One region of the Streptomyces sp. QH1-20 genome, then DNA from elsewhere that is predicted to be linked to it. Evidence: riboswitches for the same ligand, from Rfam matches in the RefSeq annotation. Region 1 holds a riboswitch; each other region holds the start of a gene.

What was found. A riboswitch is a leader RNA that binds a small molecule or an ion and turns the genes downstream of it on or off. The one in region 1 is predicted to bind cyclic di-AMP.
Region 2: another riboswitch for cyclic di-AMP. It lies ahead of AB8O64_RS14870 (transglycosylase family protein); the one in region 1 lies ahead of AB8O64_RS05535 (C40 family peptidase).
Region 3: another riboswitch for cyclic di-AMP. It lies ahead of AB8O64_RS03855 (C40 family peptidase); the one in region 1 lies ahead of AB8O64_RS05535 (C40 family peptidase).
Region 4: another riboswitch for cyclic di-AMP. It lies ahead of AB8O64_RS26915 (peptidoglycan DD-metalloendopeptidase family protein); the one in region 1 lies ahead of AB8O64_RS05535 (C40 family peptidase).

What each region holds. Positions count from the first base shown of each region.
Region 1 covers NZ_CP166299.1:1,230,899-1,235,065, forward strand. The annotation lists gene AB8O64_RS05520 (dienelactone hydrolase family protein) at 1-47, opposite strand, end outside; gene AB8O64_RS05525 (ATP-dependent Clp protease proteolytic subunit) at 247-882, shown strand; gene AB8O64_RS05530 (hypothetical protein) at 889-1,197, shown strand; cyclic di-AMP (ydaO/yuaA leader) riboswitch at 1,507-1,703, shown strand; gene AB8O64_RS05535 (C40 family peptidase) at 1,707-2,177, shown strand; gene AB8O64_RS05540 (ATP-binding protein) at 2,536-2,964, opposite strand; gene AB8O64_RS05545 (helix-turn-helix domain-containing protein) at 3,230-4,108, shown strand; gene AB8O64_RS05550 (DUF397 domain-containing protein) at 4,118-4,167, shown strand, end outside.
Region 2 covers NZ_CP166299.1:3,315,285-3,319,451, reverse strand. The annotation lists gene AB8O64_RS14880 (cytochrome P450) at 1-84, shown strand, start outside; gene AB8O64_RS14875 (transglycosylase family protein) at 200-1,279, shown strand; cyclic di-AMP (ydaO/yuaA leader) riboswitch at 1,539-1,721, shown strand; gene AB8O64_RS14870 (transglycosylase family protein) at 1,726-2,457, shown strand; gene eno (phosphopyruvate hydratase) at 2,740-4,020, shown strand.
Region 3 covers NZ_CP166299.1:816,085-820,251, reverse strand. The annotation lists gene AB8O64_RS03865 (hypothetical protein) at 1-605, shown strand, start outside; gene AB8O64_RS03860 (cytochrome P450) at 687-1,886, opposite strand; cyclic di-AMP (ydaO/yuaA leader) riboswitch at 2,421-2,597, shown strand; gene AB8O64_RS03855 (C40 family peptidase) at 2,601-3,074, shown strand; gene AB8O64_RS03850 (rodlin) at 3,419-3,829, shown strand; gene AB8O64_RS03845 (alkaline phosphatase PhoX) at 4,099-4,167, shown strand, end outside.
Region 4 covers NZ_CP166299.1:5,931,273-5,935,439, reverse strand. The annotation lists gene AB8O64_RS26920 (GntR family transcriptional regulator) at 148-876, opposite strand; gene AB8O64_RS26915 (peptidoglycan DD-metalloendopeptidase family protein) at 1,127-1,930, opposite strand; cyclic di-AMP (ydaO/yuaA leader) riboswitch at 1,944-2,097, opposite strand; gene AB8O64_RS26910 (M16 family metallopeptidase) at 2,365-3,732, opposite strand; gene AB8O64_RS26905 (pitrilysin family protein) at 3,777-4,167, opposite strand, start outside.

The DNA of each region.
Region 1 (4,167 bases):
TCGGCTTGGCCGTCCGCGGTGGGAATCTGCAGAGACTTGGTGGGCATGGCGGATCATCCTTCCTTGCTCCGACGCCCGCGCACAAGGGTTGAGGTCAACGACAGGCCAGGGCCCGCCGGCCCCCGCCCGCCCTCACGCCCAGAGCGAAACCGCGTCCGATCCGTTGCCGCGCCGAGCCCCGCTGCGCCATGCTCACCACAACGATCTGTACGTCCTGTACATTTTTCACGGACGAGGAGTGCCACCATGCACCGACCCACGGCCCGCTATGTCCTGCCCGAGTTCACGGAGCGCACGAGCACCGGCGCCCGCACGACGGACCCGTACTCCAAGCTGCTGTCCGAGCGCATCGTCTTTCTGGGCACGCAGATCGACGACACCTGTGCCAGCGATGTGATCGCGCAGTTCATGTACCTCGAACACGCGGATCCCGAGCGGGACATCTCCCTCTACATCAATTCCCCCGGCGGCTCCTTCTCCGCCATGTGCGCCATCTACGACACGATGCGCTACATCGGCTGCGACGTGGAGACGATCTGCCTGGGCCAGGCCGCCTCGTCCGCCGCCGTGCTGCTCACCGCCGGCACCCCGGGCAAGCGACTGGCGCTGCCGAACGCGCGCGTCCTCATCCACCAGCCCTCCCTCGGCGAACCGGTCCAGGGTCAGCTCTCCGATCTGGAGATCCAGGCGGGGGAGATGTCGCGCAGGCGGGACACGCTGACGGGGATGCTCGTGCGGCACACGGGGCAGAGCGTGGAGCGGGTCGCCCGGGACATCGAGCGGGACACCGTCTTCGACGCCGAGACCGCGGTGGCGTACGGGCTGGTCGACCGGCTCACCTCGAGCCGCAAGGGCCCGGGCGCGCCGCTCGGCGCGAGGTGAGCGGCGATGTGGCCGCCCCAACTGCCACCCCTGCCCGCCCTGACCCGCGCCGAGGGCGAGTTGGTGGACCGGTATCTGGAAGTACTGGATCTCCTGGGCCGGATCAACCCGGCCCGCGCGCATGACACGTACGCCGGGCTACGGGCGGCGCAGGCTCTCGTGGTCGCGGCGACGGGGCTGCGCGACGCGTTGACGCTCATGCACGAGCGAGGCGAACGCGAGGTGCACATCGGAACACTCACACGGGCGATGCTGGTCCTGGACGGGGAGCGGCGGGCCGCACGGGTCACCATGCCGCCGAACACGCCGGGCTGATGAGCCCGGACGCGCGCCGGAACGACCGGCCGGGCGACACCTCAACGCGATCTCCCGCAGACAGCGGACCCTGCGTAGACATCGCGCAGTGATCGATCCGAGCCGCGCGCGTACGAGGCGATCGCGGAGATCAACTCGCCGCAGGTGAACGGCTCAACAGGGTTGAGCGGTGGGCGCCAAACCGTCCGGTGTCCACCCGAACATGCCAGAGGTGACCAGGCTCACATATCACCGGATCCTCTCGGAATCCGTGCCGCGGCTGCGCCAAGATCCAGGCGACGACAAGACCCCGCCACCGCGGCGGGGCGGTCCGGGCGGACGCCGAATCCTGCCGCCGCCCGGATGACTGGTCGACACGAGTGCATCGGCAGGAGTGGAGGACCCGAGTACGGCGGGACGACCGGCACCACTGGTCGTCCCTTGGGGTGAAGCCGCCTCGGCGGCCGGGCATCTTCGCCTGCCCGAACCCGACAGGTCATCCTTCATAGGCGGCAGACGAAGGGTTGCGTATGGCCGCGCACAAACGACCAACGAAGTTCTCCAGGGCCAAGGCCGCCTCGGCCCTCACCCTCGCAGCCGTCGGCGCCTCGGTGCTGGTGCCCGGCGGTTCGCCCGACGCCGAGGCCGCGAACGTCTCCACCCTCGCCCTGCGGATAGCGGAATCGAAGCAGGGCGCTCCCTACCAGTGGGGCGCGACAGGACCGTACAGCTTCGACTGCTCGGGGCTGACGCAGTACTCGTACAAGCGGGTCGGTAAAAAGCTGCCCCGCACCGCCGCCGCCCAGTACAACCGCGTCCGCCATGTCCCCGGCTCCGCCCGCCAACGCGGGGACCTGGTGTTCTTCCACTCCGCCGGCGGCGTCTATCACGTGGGCATCTACGTCGGGAACGGCAGGATCCTGCACGCTCCCAAGACCGGCGCGGTCGTCCGCCACGAGCGGATCTGGACCAGAAGCGTCAGCTACGGCCGCGTGAACTGAAAGCGCCGGCGGTGGCGTGCCACGAAGGCCGCCCCCGCCACCGTCCTCGCCTCCCTGTGCGCCGACGCGGCAACGGGTGTGTTCCCACCCGCCGCCGGCGGACACGACTGTGGTGCCGCGGCCCCTCGTTCGCGACGCGGGGCCGCCGGCCCCGACCGGGCACACGGTCGCCTTCACCGGCAGCGATCCGGAACGGGTAAGGGCGCGCCTGCCCGCCGGTGACCTGCCCGAGCCGCTCGACCCGCCTTGTCCGCGAACACCGTGCGATCACGGTGGCCGCCCCTGGGCCGGGTGGTGGACCCCTCGGCCTCCTCACGGCCACGGGGCCCACCGCCCGGCCCACAGCCGCGCGGGGTGATCAGGGCACGGGCACGGTCCAGGGCAGACAGATCCAGACCGTCTTGCCGCCGTCGGCGGTCGGGGTGACCGACAGTCTGCCGCCGCGCTCGGCGGTCAGACAGCGGATGATGACCATGCCGCGGCCGTTGTCCTGCTGGACGGCGGCGGGCAGCCTTCTCGGATAGCGGGGGTGACTGTCCGTGACGCCGATGCGCAGCTGCTCCTCCCGGTCGAGCCGGACGTCCACGGTGAAGGTGGGCGACTGGCCGCGGGTGTGCTGCACGGCGTTGGTGGCGAGTTCGGAGACGATCAGCCGAACCGTGTCGGCGTCCTCGGTGCCGTCCGCCAGCCCCCATTCCGCCAGTACACGCGCGACATAGCGGCGCGCGTCGGACACCGAGGCGGGGGCGCTCGGCAGGGTTACGGTTGCTTCCTGGTGATCCGCCATGGCGCTGTCCCTTTCCTACCGAGGCCGGACTCCGACGCGTGAGCCAAGGAACTGACGCGGTGACGCCGGGAGCGATCTCGGACGGCTCTTCGTCACAGAGTGCCACCGTCGGCGTCCGAGAGTGAGCGATCCACCGGAAAATGCATATATCTGTCGCTCGAAGCGGTGAACTCTGCCGGGAGCGACCACATTTGGGTGGCGCACTCGTCTATTGACACTGACGTATGGATGTGGACGTGTTCACCTTGGTCGAAAGGGAATACCCATGCGCTACGGACCCGCGGTGCGTCGCCGCAAGCTCGGCGCGGAGCTGCGCCGCCAGCGTGAACTGGCCGAGCTGACCAGCCGGGAGGCGGCCTGCGCGGTGGGCTGGCACCAGTCGAAGGTGAGCCGGATCGAGACGGGCTGCAGTGGCGTGAAGCCCTCGGACGTCGCCCTGTTGCTGGATGCCTACCAGGTGACCGACCCGGAACTGCGCGCACTGCTGGGGGCGCTGTGCGGCGCGGGGTCGGCGGATCCGGGTGAGGGCGCGGGGGCCCGGCGGGGCTGGTGGTACGCCTACCGCGACCGACTGCCGCCCGCCTACCTCGACTTCATCAGCCTGGAGTCCGAGGCCTCCCACCTGCGCACCCTGGAGACCACGGTGGTGCCGGGGCTGTTGCAGACGCCGGAGTACGCGCGCGCGGTGACCCGCGCGGCGCTGAACGACCCACCTCCGGAGCAGGTCGAGGAGTTGGTGCGGGTGCGGATGGCCCGTCAGTCGGTACTGCGGGGCGAGCGTCCGCTGGAGTTGTGCGCGGTGCTGGACGAGGCGGTACTGCGTCATGAGGTCGGCGGGCGCGAGGTGATGGCGGGGCAGTTACGGCACCTGGTGACCACGGGACACATGAAGCATGTGCGACTGCATGTGCTCCCGTTCTCCGCAGGCAGTCATATCGGCATCACAGGCCCTTTCGTTATTTTCTCATTTCCGCGCATTGCAGATCTGGATGTGGTGGTTCTCGACCACTTGACGAGTAGCCTCTATCTGGAGCGGAAAGAAGACCTCCGGGCGTACGGTTCCGCTTTCGCCACCCTGCGCACCCGCGCCCTCTCGCACGAGAACTCGTTGGACTACATCGCCGGGCTCCATGACGGCGCGTGAGGAGGCACCATGCCCGCAATGCCTCGCTATGTCCCTTCCCTCTCTGCTCTGCGTGCCGC
Region 2 (4,167 bases), 2.1 Mb from region 1:
CCGGAGGAGTTGAGGTGGCGCGGCGGGCTGATTATGCGTGGTCTACGCACGCTTCCGGTGGAATTCACTGCGCGTATCAGATGACCATACGTCAACTCACGTGACCTTCGCGTGACCTCCGCTACACCGGCTTGTGACTCCCGTGGTCCGTCGCTATGTTCGACCACCATCAACTGAGCCGCCAACGAGAGGCCAACGCATGCGCTCCGGCAACGGTAGACACCGCAGACCCCGTCAGGTACCGGCGATCGTGGTCGCGGCGGGGGTGACGGGCGCGTCCCTCGCCATGCCGCTGCTCGCCGCCACCGGCGCGAACGCCGCCGAGGCCGAGACGTGGGACAAGGTCGCCCGGTGCGAGAGCGGAGGTGTCTGGAGCTCCAACTCCGGCAACGGCTTCTTCGGCGGACTGCAGATGACGCAGGAGATGTGGCAGCAGAACGGCGGCACGGACTACGCACCGCGCCCCGACCTCGCCAGCCGCTCGCAGCAGATCGCCGTGGCCGAGCGGATCCTCGCCGGCCGGGGCCCGGACGCCTGGCCGAGCTGCGCGGTGTCCTCGGGGCTCGCGAAGGGCGGCAAGGCGCCGGAGGTCAACCCGGGCAGTACGCACACCCCCGAGCCGGAGGCGCCCGCCAAGCCCGCGCCGACGCGCGACACCCCTTCGACGCCGTCGACCCCCTCTCCCGACTCCTCCGAGAAGCCCGACTCCTCCGGGAAGCCCTCTCCCTCCGAGAAGCCGTCCTCGCCCTCCTCCTCGCCGTCTCCGTCCTCTCCCGACTCCTCTTCCTCGCCGTCCGCTCCCACGGGGACCGACGAGCCGTCCGGCAAGCCCACCGAGCCGGTGCCCGGCGAGTCCACTCAGCCCACGGACGGTTCGTCGGAGGGCGGCAAGCACCGCAAGCCCTCCACGGACGACCCCACCGAGATCCCCTCGACCACGCCCGGCGCCCCCTCGGGCACGCCCGGCACGGACACGGGCTCCTCCGGCACGCCGACGCCCGACGGCACGGACGGCACGGGCACGGACAAGGACCACGCCGGGACGCCGCGTTCGGACGACGGCCGCGCCTCGCGGGACGGGGGCGCACGCACGGACCAACCGGGCGCCGGCGACTACACGGTGCGCCCTGGTGACAATCTGTCAGCCATTGCGGAGCAGCACTCCGTCGAGGGCGGCTGGTCCTCCCTCTACCAGGACAACAAGAAGGTGGTAGGGGACGATCCGGACCTGATCCAGCCTGGTCAGAAGCTTGAGGTCAAGAAAAAAGCCGGTAAATAGAGCAGACTTCGCGGGGAATGTCCGTTCCAGTCGAAAGTGAGACATGGGTCTCGTTGACTTCTGGTCGGACGGCAGTCATCCGGAGTTTGTTCATGGTCTCTCACCTGCGGAAACAAGGTGTTCCCGCGGGTAACAAGAGGCAACTGTGGCTGGAATCAGGGGTTTGAACCCGTACGCCAGCTGTGTCTAACGTCGTCACCGCTCGCCACCGCGAGCACCACGGTCGCCACGCCGAATCCTGCCGGCGGCCGGAGGGGTCGTCGCGAAAGCGCCGTAGGCAGGAGCGGGGGAACCAAGGTAGGCGCCGGAACGGTCCAGCCGATCACATGATCGACAGGGGCGGGACGGCTTGGGGTGAAGCCGAGTGTGCACCGCACACCAGGCCGGGCAACTCACAGCCCGAACCCGACAGCTCACCTCGTAGGCGTCGGTGAGGAAACCGACTCATGTCCAAGGGCAAGCACCGTCGTCCGTCCAAGGCCGTTCGTATCGTCACGCTCGCCGGCGTCGCCGGTGTCGCCGTCGCCGCGCCCCTGATGGCCGCGACCTCCGCCAGCGCCGCCTCCGTCGACACCTGGGACGCCGTCGCGCAGTGCGAGTCCGGTGGCAACTGGTCCATCAACACCGGCAACGGCTACTACGGCGGTCTGCAGTTCTCGCAGTCCTCCTGGAACGCCGCCGGCGGCCAGGCCTACGCCGACCGCGCCGACCACGCCACCAAGGGCCAGCAGATCGCCGTCGCCGAGAAGCTGCTCGCCATGCAGGGCCCGGGTGCCTGGGGCTGCGCGGTGCCCGGTCTGAGCGCCGGTGGCGCCAAGGCCGACGTCGACACCTCCGGCTCCTCCTCCTCCTCCTCCTCCTCGCGCGGCACCTCCACCAAGTCGCACGCGGACCGCAGCGAGCGTCAGGCCCCGAAGCAGCAGGCCGCCCCGAAGGCCGCCGCCCCGCAGCTCCAGTCCGAGGACGAGGACGACGCTCCGGCCCCGGCCCCGAAGGCCACCCCGAAGTCCTTCAAGAAGGGCGACGGCGAGTACGAGGTCAAGGCCGGCGACACCCTCGCCAAGATCGCCGAGGCCAAGAAGGTCAAGGGCGGCTGGCAGAAGCTGCACGAGCTCAACAAGGACGTCGTCGAGAACGCCGACCTGATCTTCGTGGGCCAGCAGCTGCACCTCAGCTGATCCGGCGGGCCGGCCTCCGCCGTGCCACCGGTGTTCACAGCGGACCGCCCCGCTCCGACGCGCCTTCCCCCCGGGGCGCGCCGGAGCGGGGCTCCGCCGTTTTTGGACCCGGGCGTTGCCCCGTGTCCGGATTCTCCGCTCGGCGAACACATCGGCTGTTCGTCCGATGATCTCGGCATTTGTGCGGTTTTTCGGCTCGCCAGGTGGTCCACCGGCGGGGGGAACCCCCGGAGCCCGTTAGGCTCGGGGGCAGAACTTCAGACACACACGAAGGAGACGCACGTGCCGTCTATCGACGTCGTCGTAGCTCGCGAGATCCTCGACTCGCGAGGCAACCCCACGGTCGAGGTCGAGGTCGGCCTCGACGACGGCTCCACGGGCCGTGCGGCCGTGCCGTCCGGCGCCTCCACCGGCGCCTTCGAGGCCATCGAGCTCCGTGACGGTGACAAGAACCGCTACCTCGGCAAGGGTGTCGAGAAGGCCGTCCTCGCCGTCATCGAGCAGATCGGCCCGGAGCTCGTCGGCTACGACGCCACCGAGCAGCGCCTGATCGACCAGGCCATGTTCGACCTGGACGCCACCGACAACAAGGGCTCGCTCGGCGCCAACGCCATCCTCGGCGTCTCCCTCGCCGTCGCGCACGCCGCCTCCGAGGCGTCCGACCTGCCGCTCTTCCGCTACCTCGGCGGCCCGAACGCGCACCTGCTGCCCGTTCCGATGATGAACATCCTCAACGGTGGGTCGCACGCCGACTCCAACGTGGACATCCAGGAGTTCATGATCGCGCCGATCGGCGCGGAGTCCTTCTCCGAGGCGCTGCGCTGGGGCACCGAGGTCTACCACACCCTCAAGGCCGTCCTGAAGCGCAAGGGCCTGTCCACCGGCCTCGGCGACGAGGGCGGCTTCGCCCCGAACCTCGGCTCCAACCGCGAAGCCCTCGACCTCATCCTCGAGGCCATCAAGGAGGCCGGTTACACCCCCGGCCAGGACGTCGCGCTCGCGCTCGACGTCGCCGCGTCCGAGTTCTTCAAGGACGGCTCGTACGAGTTCGAGGGCAAGTCCCGCTCGGCCGCCGAGATGACGGACTACTACGCGGAGCTCGTCGCCGCGTACCCGCTGGTCTCCATCGAGGACCCGCTGTTCGAGGACGACTGGGACGGTTGGAAGACCCTCACCGAGCGTCTCGGCGACAAGGTCCAGATCGTCGGTGACGACCTGTTCGTCACCAACCCCGAGCGCCTCGGCCGCGGCATCGAGGAGGGCGCCGCCAACGCCCTGCTGGTCAAGGTCAACCAGATCGGTTCGCTGACCGAGACCCTCGACGCCGTCGAGCTCGCCCAGCGCAACGGCTTCAAGTGCATGATGTCCCACCGCTCCGGCGAGACCGAGGACGTCACCATCGCCGACCTGGCCGTCGCCACCAACTGCGGCCAGATCAAGACCGGCGCCCCGGCCCGCTCCGAGCGCGTCGCCAAGTACAACCAGCTGCTGCGCATCGAGGAGATCCTCGACGACGCCGCGGTCTACGCCGGCCGCAGCGCCTTCCCGCGCTTCAAGGGCTGACACCCGGCTGACACCCGGCCGGCTCCCCCCGGCACCAGGGCTCCGAACGGGCGCTGAACGCTCCCGGCCGAAAACCCTCCCGGGACAGACGGCAGCCTCACTACGTCCTCGGCCACGGTCCCGTACCGTGGCCGAGGACGTACGTTC
Region 3 (4,167 bases), 410 kb from region 1:
GTGCGGCCCAGGCCCAGGCCGGGGACCGGCCCGGGCGGCCCGCGAGCCCCGCGGCCGCCCCGACGGCGGCCCCCGTCGACCGGGCGGAACTCGAAGCCCGGGCCCGGGCCATCGAGACCGCGATCGAGCTGATCCACGTCACGAGCGTCCCGGGCTTCGAGCCGGCCGCCCAGTCCGTCGGCGTCATCGGCGACGACGGCTTCTCCCTCGCCTACGCCAAGGGCGGCGCGGTGCTGTGGCTGACCGTCGACCGAGGCACGCTGACCGAGGCGAACTGCGCGGAGGGCTCCGTCTTCGGTACGGGCGGCGGAGAGGTGACCTGCGAGCGGGAGGGCCGCACGTGGTACCGCTCCACGGCGGGCTCTCATGAGTACGCCCTGGCCCGGGACGGTTACGTGGTCCGGCTCAGTGCGGCCCGCGACGCGGTGAGCCGCGACGTCCTGCGCGGCGCCGCCGAGGCCGCCCACCCGGCGAACGACCAGGAACTGGACGCGGTGCTCCCGCCGCTGCGCGAGCGGGGCGGCGTGCAGCCGGACGAGCGGGGCGACATCTTCCCGGGCCGCGAGGTGCCCGACAGCCGCCCGCCCGCCGGTGCGGGCGGCTGAGGCGCCCGGCACGGCAGTGGCCCGGACCCGTCGGTCTCCGACGGGTCCGGGCCATCCGTATGTCCGCCCCGGGAAGCCGCGCTACCGCTGCGGCGTGAACCTCACGGGCAGGGTGAGCAGCCCGCGCAGCGCCATGCTGGGACGCCAGGTGAGAGCGGCGGGGTCGATGTCGAAGGCGAGGTCCGGGCAGCGCTCCAGCAGGGCCTTGAGGGCGATGGCCGCCTCCATCCGGGCGAGCGGGGCACCGATGCAGTGGTGGATACCGTGGCCGAAGGCCAGGTGCCCACGGGACTCGCGGCGGATGTCGAAGCGGTCGGGCTCGGGGAAGTGCCGGGGATCGCGGGCCGCCGCGGCGAGCACGACGATCACCGGTTCCCTGGCGGGGATGGTGGTGCCGCCGATCTCCACCGGCTCGGCGGTGTAGCGGAAGGCGCACCGCTCCACCGGGCAGTCGTAGCGGAGCATCTCCTCGATCGCGCCGTCGAGCAGGGACCAGTCGGCGCGCAGCGCCGCCAGCTGGTCGGGGTGGCGCAGCAGCTCGTGGACGCCGCTGGAGATGAGGTTGACGGTGGTCTCGTGGCCGGCGACGAGCAGAACGAAGGCCATGCCCAGCAGTTCGTCGGACGAGAGCCGGTCGCCGTCGTCGTCCGTGGCGGTGGTCAGGGCGCTGAGGAGATCGTCGCCGGGGTCCTGCCGCTTGGCCTCGATGAGCGACACGAAGTACGCGGTCATCGCCTGGGCGGCGGCACCGGCGGCCTCCGGGCTGCTGGGGAGGACGACCTCGTTGGACCACTCGCGGAAGGCGGCGCGGTCACCGACGGGCACCCCGAGCAGTTCGCAGATGACCGTCAGCGGCAGCGGCAGCGCGAAGGAGTCCACGAGGTCGGCGCGGCCGAGCGGCAGCATCGCGTCCAGGAGTTCGCCGGTCCACCGCGCGATGCGGGGGCGCAGCTCCTCGATGCGGCGCGGGGTGAATTCCTTGGCGACGAACTTGCGCAGACGCGTGTGGTGCGGCGGGTCGACCTGGAGCATGTTCAGCCCGATCGCGTAGCCGCCGTCGTCCTCCCAGTCCGGCGAGTAGCGGATGTCGTTGCGCAGCCGGGGGTCCGTCAGGGCGGCCCGGGCCTCGTCGTTGCCGACGATCAGCCAGGACTCGCGTCCGTCGGGGGTCCGCACCCGATGGACGGGACCCCGCTCCCGCAGGCTCGCGTAGAGCGGATACGGGTCCTTGGTGAAGTCCGTGCCGGCGGGTGTGAGGTCCTCGAGGGTTGGCGTGGACACAGGCGTTCCCTTCGTCGTCCGGGGCATGACCGGAGATCAAGCGGGGGCTGTTCCCCACTTAATGGGTCGACCGTAGCATCAAGTGGGGAGCTGTCCACGCTTCGGGGGTGAGTGAAGGATCCGTGGTCGCCACAGTCGAACGCGAGGGCCCCGGCCGCTCACCACCCGTCAGTCCGCCCTGGCCGCGGATAATGCGGAGGCTGTCATTCAGTCATCGGGCGGGGCGGCCCCACGGAACCGGCGGGCGTGCGCGTGGGACCGCCCTCCCGGTGCCCGGCGGGTATCGGCCGCGACCGCCGGTAACTCCCTTGATATCCAGCCGCTTTCAGGCGTCGATCGACGCCGATTTCCGCTGTACGGGGGCTGTTGACAGGGGTTCGGGCGGGGTGAAATCAGCCCCCGGTTCCTTGGGGCGACGCGAAGTGAACAAGTTCACAGAAGGCCGTTTGGGCTCTGATTTTCAGCTGTTGATGATGCAGGATCTCTGCTCGAACACAAGAACCCGTCACAGAGGCGGGCGACCCGGGCGGACGCCGAGTCCTGCCGCCGTCCGGGTGCAGATACAGATCAAGGATCGGCAGGAGCGGGAGACCCAAGCACGACGAACCACGATGGCAGTGGTTCTTGGGGTGAAGCCACGTATGTGGCCGGGCAACTTTGTCAGCCCGAACCCGACAGGTCACCTTTCGTAGGCGGATGACGAAGGGCTTTGGCATGTCTGCGTTCCCTGGCATACCTGCACTGCTTTCCCGGGCCGGAACCGCATCGGTTCTGACCGCAGCCACCGTCACCGCGTCGATGCTGATCCCGACACTGGCAACCGACGCACAGGCGGCGACTCCGGGAACGAAGGCGCTGCAGATCGCGGCCTCGAAGAAGGGGTCGCCGTATCAGTACGGCGCCACCGGTCCGAACCGTTTCGACTGCTCGGGCCTGACGCTGTACGCCTTCAAGAAGGCGGGCAAGGCACTGCCGCGCACCGCGGCTTCGCAGTACAACAAGACCAGGCATCTTTCGGCCGGCTCGCGTCAGCCGGGCGACCTGGTGTTCTTCCACTCGGGCAGCAACGTCTACCACGTGGGGATCTACGCCGGGAAGAATCAGATCTGGCACTCTCCGAAGCCGGGCAAGTCCGTGCGGCTGGAGAAGATCTGGACGAACAGTGTCTGGTACGGCCGCGTCAAGTAGCCCTTGAGGCTGTTCAAAAGCCCGCCCGGACGCTCTTGTGGGGGCACAGTCCGGGCGGGCTGACGGCTGCGGAGGCACCGCTGCGCGCAGCACGCTACCAGCCGAATCCGAAACACCCGGGTGCCGTCACCCCATTGGTCGCCCCGGAAGTGCGCCACGCGTGCGTGCGCAATTACCTGCCCGCTCTCCCGGGCGGGTCGGTGGCCGTTTGCCGCCTGCCTTTCGATGGCGCCGCTCATGATCCGGCTGGCTCAAATGAGTGAATGTCCGGAACTTCTTAAATCGACCGGAGTTACTCAGGTCGCTTCCTTGTGAGGGGCGCTAATCGATCGAAAGGCATGGACGTGCTCAAGAAGGTACTCGCCACGACCGCGATGACGGTTTCCGCGGTCGGCGCCATCACCGCTCCCGCGATGGCGATCGGCAACGACAACGGTGACGTCGCCAATGGCAACGCCGCGAAGACCGGTTACGGCAACACCAAGACCGGCGGCGAGCAAAGCCCGCAGATGAGCCTGATCCAGGGCACGCTCAACAAGCCGTGCCTGGGTATCGGCAAGATCGGTGTCCAGTCCCTCATCGCGCTGCTCAACATCGGTATCCAGGACATCCCGATCCTCACCTCGCAGCAGCAGCAGCAGTGCACCGACAACTCCACGATCAGCGACGGGGACGACCAGCTGTCGCACATCCTGGACGAGATCCCGATCCTGTCGGGCAACGGTTCCGGGAACAGCGCGCACGACGGGCACTGACGGCCCAGAGCCTTTGGTGTTCATCCCCCTGCTCCGGGTACGCGGGATCCGGAGCAGGGGGATTCCCGTGTGCCGAGGCAATTGATCACCTTGTCCAACGGGCGGATTATCGCGGGTACTCCGGGCGACGTCGCGGATCGGCCCGGAAGGGGATCACTCCGGATTCACCTTTTGTTGATGTACTGTCAACTCTGCGCTTTTATGGTCCGGGAGACCAGGCCTCGCCGCCGGTCGGTGACGAGGCACCCCCCAACTCCCCTGGAGTGACCGTGGAACGTCGCACCTTCCTGCGCGCGGCCGTCGTCGGCACCTCGGCCGCCGCGCTCGGCGGCTCACTG
Region 4 (4,167 bases), 4.7 Mb from region 1:
GGGCCGCGGCGGCCGATCGAGGCCGTCGCGGCCCCGCTCTTTTGCCGGTGCGGACCCGTTTGTTTTGCGCGGGCGCACGGGATCCGAGGCCGCACCCGGAAATACCCGCCGCTCGCTCTCGACGGCGCTTTGAATAGCGGATTCTTGTTAAGAGCGGGCGCTCACCGTGTTTACGGATTGTTTCGGATTTCTCACTCTCCCGGCCCGCCCCACGCTCACCGGCCGCCGCAGCCGGTATTCACCCGGCGGCCGGCCGGCCCGCGCCTCGGCCAGCGCCCGGGCCCGCTCCGCGTCGCCCCGGGCGACGGCGTCGACGAGGGCCCCGTGGACCTCCCAGACCTCGACGGGCCGCAGCGGGGTCTCCGGTGCGTAGACCCAGGCGATCTTGAGTCGTAGCTGAGTGAGCAGGGCGGCGAGGCTGGGGCTGCCGGAGGCCTGGGCGAGGGTCTCGTCGAACCAGTCGCCCAGAGGGCGCAGTTCCGCCGTACGACCGCCCCGGGCGCGCTCCTGCCCCAGCCTGACCAGTCCGCGCAGCACCTTCAGATGGGCCTCCGTGCGGCGCTGGGCGGCACGTGCGGCGCCGAGCGGCTCCAGCAGGGCGCGGACGTCGAGGAGATCGGCGGCCTCCCGCTCACTGGGCTCGGCGACACAGGCCCCGGCGTGCCGGCGGGTGGTCACGAACCCCTCGGAGGCGAGGGTGCGCAGGGCCTCGCGCACCGGCACCCGGGAGACGCCGTAACGGCGGGCCAGTAACTCCTCGATGAGCCGGCTGCCGGGCGGGTGGACCCCGGAGACGATGTCGTCGCGGATCGCCGCGCACACGGCGTGCGCGGAAATGCGGCTGCCTTCTCGCGCTGCTTCGCCATTGCCGGTCACGTAGGGCCCCGCATCAGTGAACCTCCGCCTTAATCCCCGCGAAACGCGGCCGATTGACGACTGTTCGGCGACTCTATGGCAATAGCCATGGATTTCCGATGGGAGCCGGGAATCCATGGCTATTTTTTGGCCAACGGGCCGGTGGATACGCCCGGTCGACGCACGTTGGGGCCCAACGCGAAGGCCCCGGCAGGAGCCGGGGCCTTCGCGTTGGCGATGAGTGCGGGGGCTTTGGCCCCGGACGCGTCGATCAGACGCTGACGCCGTGCGCGCGCAGGTAGGCGACGGGGTCGATGTCGGAGCCGTAGTCGGCACCCGTACGGGCCTCGAAGTGCAGGTGCGGGCCGGTGACGTTGCCCGTGGAGCCGGAGATGCCGATCTGCTGCCCCGCGGTGACCGCCTGGCCGGCGCTGACGCTGATCGAGGAGAGGTGGCCGTACTGCGTGTAGGTGCCGTCGTTGTGCTTGATGACGACGTTGTTGCCGTACGCACCGCCCCAGCCGGCCTCGACGACCGTGCCGGCGCCCACGGACTGCACCGTGGAACCCTCGGCGGCGTGGAAGTCGACGCCGGTGTGGCTGCCGGAGGACCACAGGCCGCTGGAGGCCTTGTAGGAGGTGGAGACGTAACTGCCGTCGATCGGGGAGACGTAGGCGTTGAGGCGCTTGCGCTCCTCGTCGCGGGCGGCGCGCTCCTTCTCGGCGCGCTCGGCCTCGGCCTTGCGCTTGGCCTCGTCCGCGCGCTGCTTGGCGTCCGCGGCCTTCTGCTTCGCGTCGGCCTCCGCCTTCAGCCGCGCCTCGGCCTCGTAGGCGGCGCTCTGCTGGGTGTCGGCCTGGGCGTCGATCCGGTCGGCCGTCTCGTCACCCATGACGACGGCCTGGGTGAGGCCGGTGTCCTGGACGCGCGGGGCGTCGTCGGTGGCGGCGATCGCCGGAGCGGCGAAGCCGGCGACCACACCGGTGGCGGTGAGCGTGGCGATGCCCGCCACGTTCGCGCTCACACGGACGGCGCGGCTCGGACGACGATGCTTGCCAGTGGCACCTATGAACGCCATGGGTGTGGCCATTCCTTTCCTTCCTTCTCGCCTACCGGGTTAGCTGACGGGTTCGGAGCAGGAAGGTCTCCTACGGCTCCCTCCGGGAAGGGACCCGATTCACCCCAGGGACTGTGGGTCCCCGGCTCCCCTGGCTCGCGCCATTGGGGACTCGGCGATGACTGACCGGTGCCGCGGATGCGACTCACATCTGACGGTCAGCCGGACTGACGCTAATCGGGGTGCGTTTCGATCGACAAACAGAACCGAGGTTTTGTGTCGTACGCCACACGCCAGACATGCAACCTCTCCTTCAAAACGGACATAAGGGAGGCACGCGAGCCCCGTTGGTCTCGCGTGCCTCCCTTATGCGCTTATCCACGGACCAGTTGGCCGGGCCATGCGGACGCTGCCGGAGCGAGCCGGCCGTGACCGGCCATCGCTCCGACGTGCCGTCAGCCCTGGACGACCGTCACCGCTCCGATGCCCAGCGCCTTGACCGGCTCCAGGATCTCCGAGGCGTCACCGACGAGAACCGTCACGAGGCGGTCGGCCGGGAACGCGCTCACGACGGCCGCGGTGGCCTCCACGGTGCCCGTCTCCGCGAGGCGCTCGTACAGCCGCGCCTGGAAGTCGTCGGGCAGGTGCTGCTCGACCTGGTCGGCGAGCGTGCCCGCGACGGCGGCGGCCGTCTCGTACTTGAGCGGGGCGACGCCCACGAGGTTCTGCACGGCGACGTCGCGCTCGGCGTCGGTCAGCCCCTCGGCGGCCAGGGTGCGCAGCACGGTCCACAGGTCGGCCAGCGCCGGGCCGGTGGACGCGGTGTCGACCGAGCCGCTGATGGCGAGCATCGCGGCGCCGGTGCCGTCGGGCGCCGAGCGGAGCACCTGGCCGAAGGAGCGCACGCCGTAGGTGTAGCCCTTCTCCTCGCGCAGGACGCGGTCCAGGCGGGAGGTGAGGGTGCCGCCGAGGCAGTACGTGCCGAGCACCTGGGCGGGCCAGACGCGGTCGTGCCGGTCGCCGCCGATCCGGCCGATGAGGAGCTGGGTCTGCACCGCTCCGGGGCGGTCGACGATCACGACGCGCCCGGAGTCGTCCGCGGTGATCGGCGGTACCGGCCGGGGTTCGGCGGCGGAGCCGGTCCACGCGCCGAGGGACTCGGCCAGCGCCTTGTCGAGGTCGACGCCGGTGAAGTCGCCGACGACCACGGCGGTCGCCGTGGCGGGGCGGACGTGCGCCTCGTAGAAGGCGCGGACGGCGGCGGCGTCGATGCGCTCGACGGTCTCCTCGGTGCCCTGGCGGGGGCGGGACATCCGCGACTCGGCGGGGAAGAGCTCCTTGGAGAGCGCCACGGCGGCCCGGCGGGCGGGGTTGGCCAGCTCGTGCGGGATCTCGTCCAGCCGGTTGCGGACGAGGCGCTCGACCTCGCCCTCGGGGAACGCGGGGGCGCGCAGGGCGTCGGCGAGCAGGCCGAGCGCCTTGGACAGCCGGGAGGCCGGGACCTCCAGCGAGACCCGGACGCCGGGGTGGTCGGCATGCGCGTCGAGGGTGGCCCCGCAGCGCTCCAGCTCGGCCGTGAACTCCTCGGCGGTGTGCTTGTCGGTGCCCTCGGACAGGGCACGCGCCATGATCGTGGCGACGCCGTCGAGGCCCTGCGGCTCGGCGTCCAGGGGCGCCGCGAGGTTGATCTCGACGGCGACGACCTGCTGGCCGGGGCGGTGGCAGCGCAGCACGGTGAGGCCGTTGGGCAGCTCACCGCGCTCGGGGGCCGGGAAGGCCCACGGGGTGGCCTCGCCGGGCTGCGGCCGGGGGTGGAACTCCATCGAAGGGCCTGCGGTCTGCGTGCTGCTCGCGGGTGCGGCGTCGCTCACTGGGCCGTCTCGCTTTCCGTTGCGTTTCCTGCGTTCTCGTCGGCCTCGGGGGCGGTCGGCTCGTACACCAGCACGGCGCGGTTGTCGGGACGCAGCCGGGCCGCGGCGACCTCCCGCACCTCCTCGGCGGTGATGTCCAGGACCCGGTCGACCGCACTGAGAGCGAGCTGCGGGTCGCCGAACAGGACCGCGTAGCGGCACAGTTCGTCCGCGCGGCCGCTGACGGTGGCGAGCCGGTCCAGCCACTCGCGCTCCAGCTGGGCCTGGGCGCGCTCCATCTCCTCCGGGGTCGGCCCCTCGGCGGCGAAGCGGGCCAGCTCCTCGTCGACGGCGGTCTCGATGTCGGGGACCTCGACGCCGCCGGACGTCTTGACGTCCAGCCAGCCG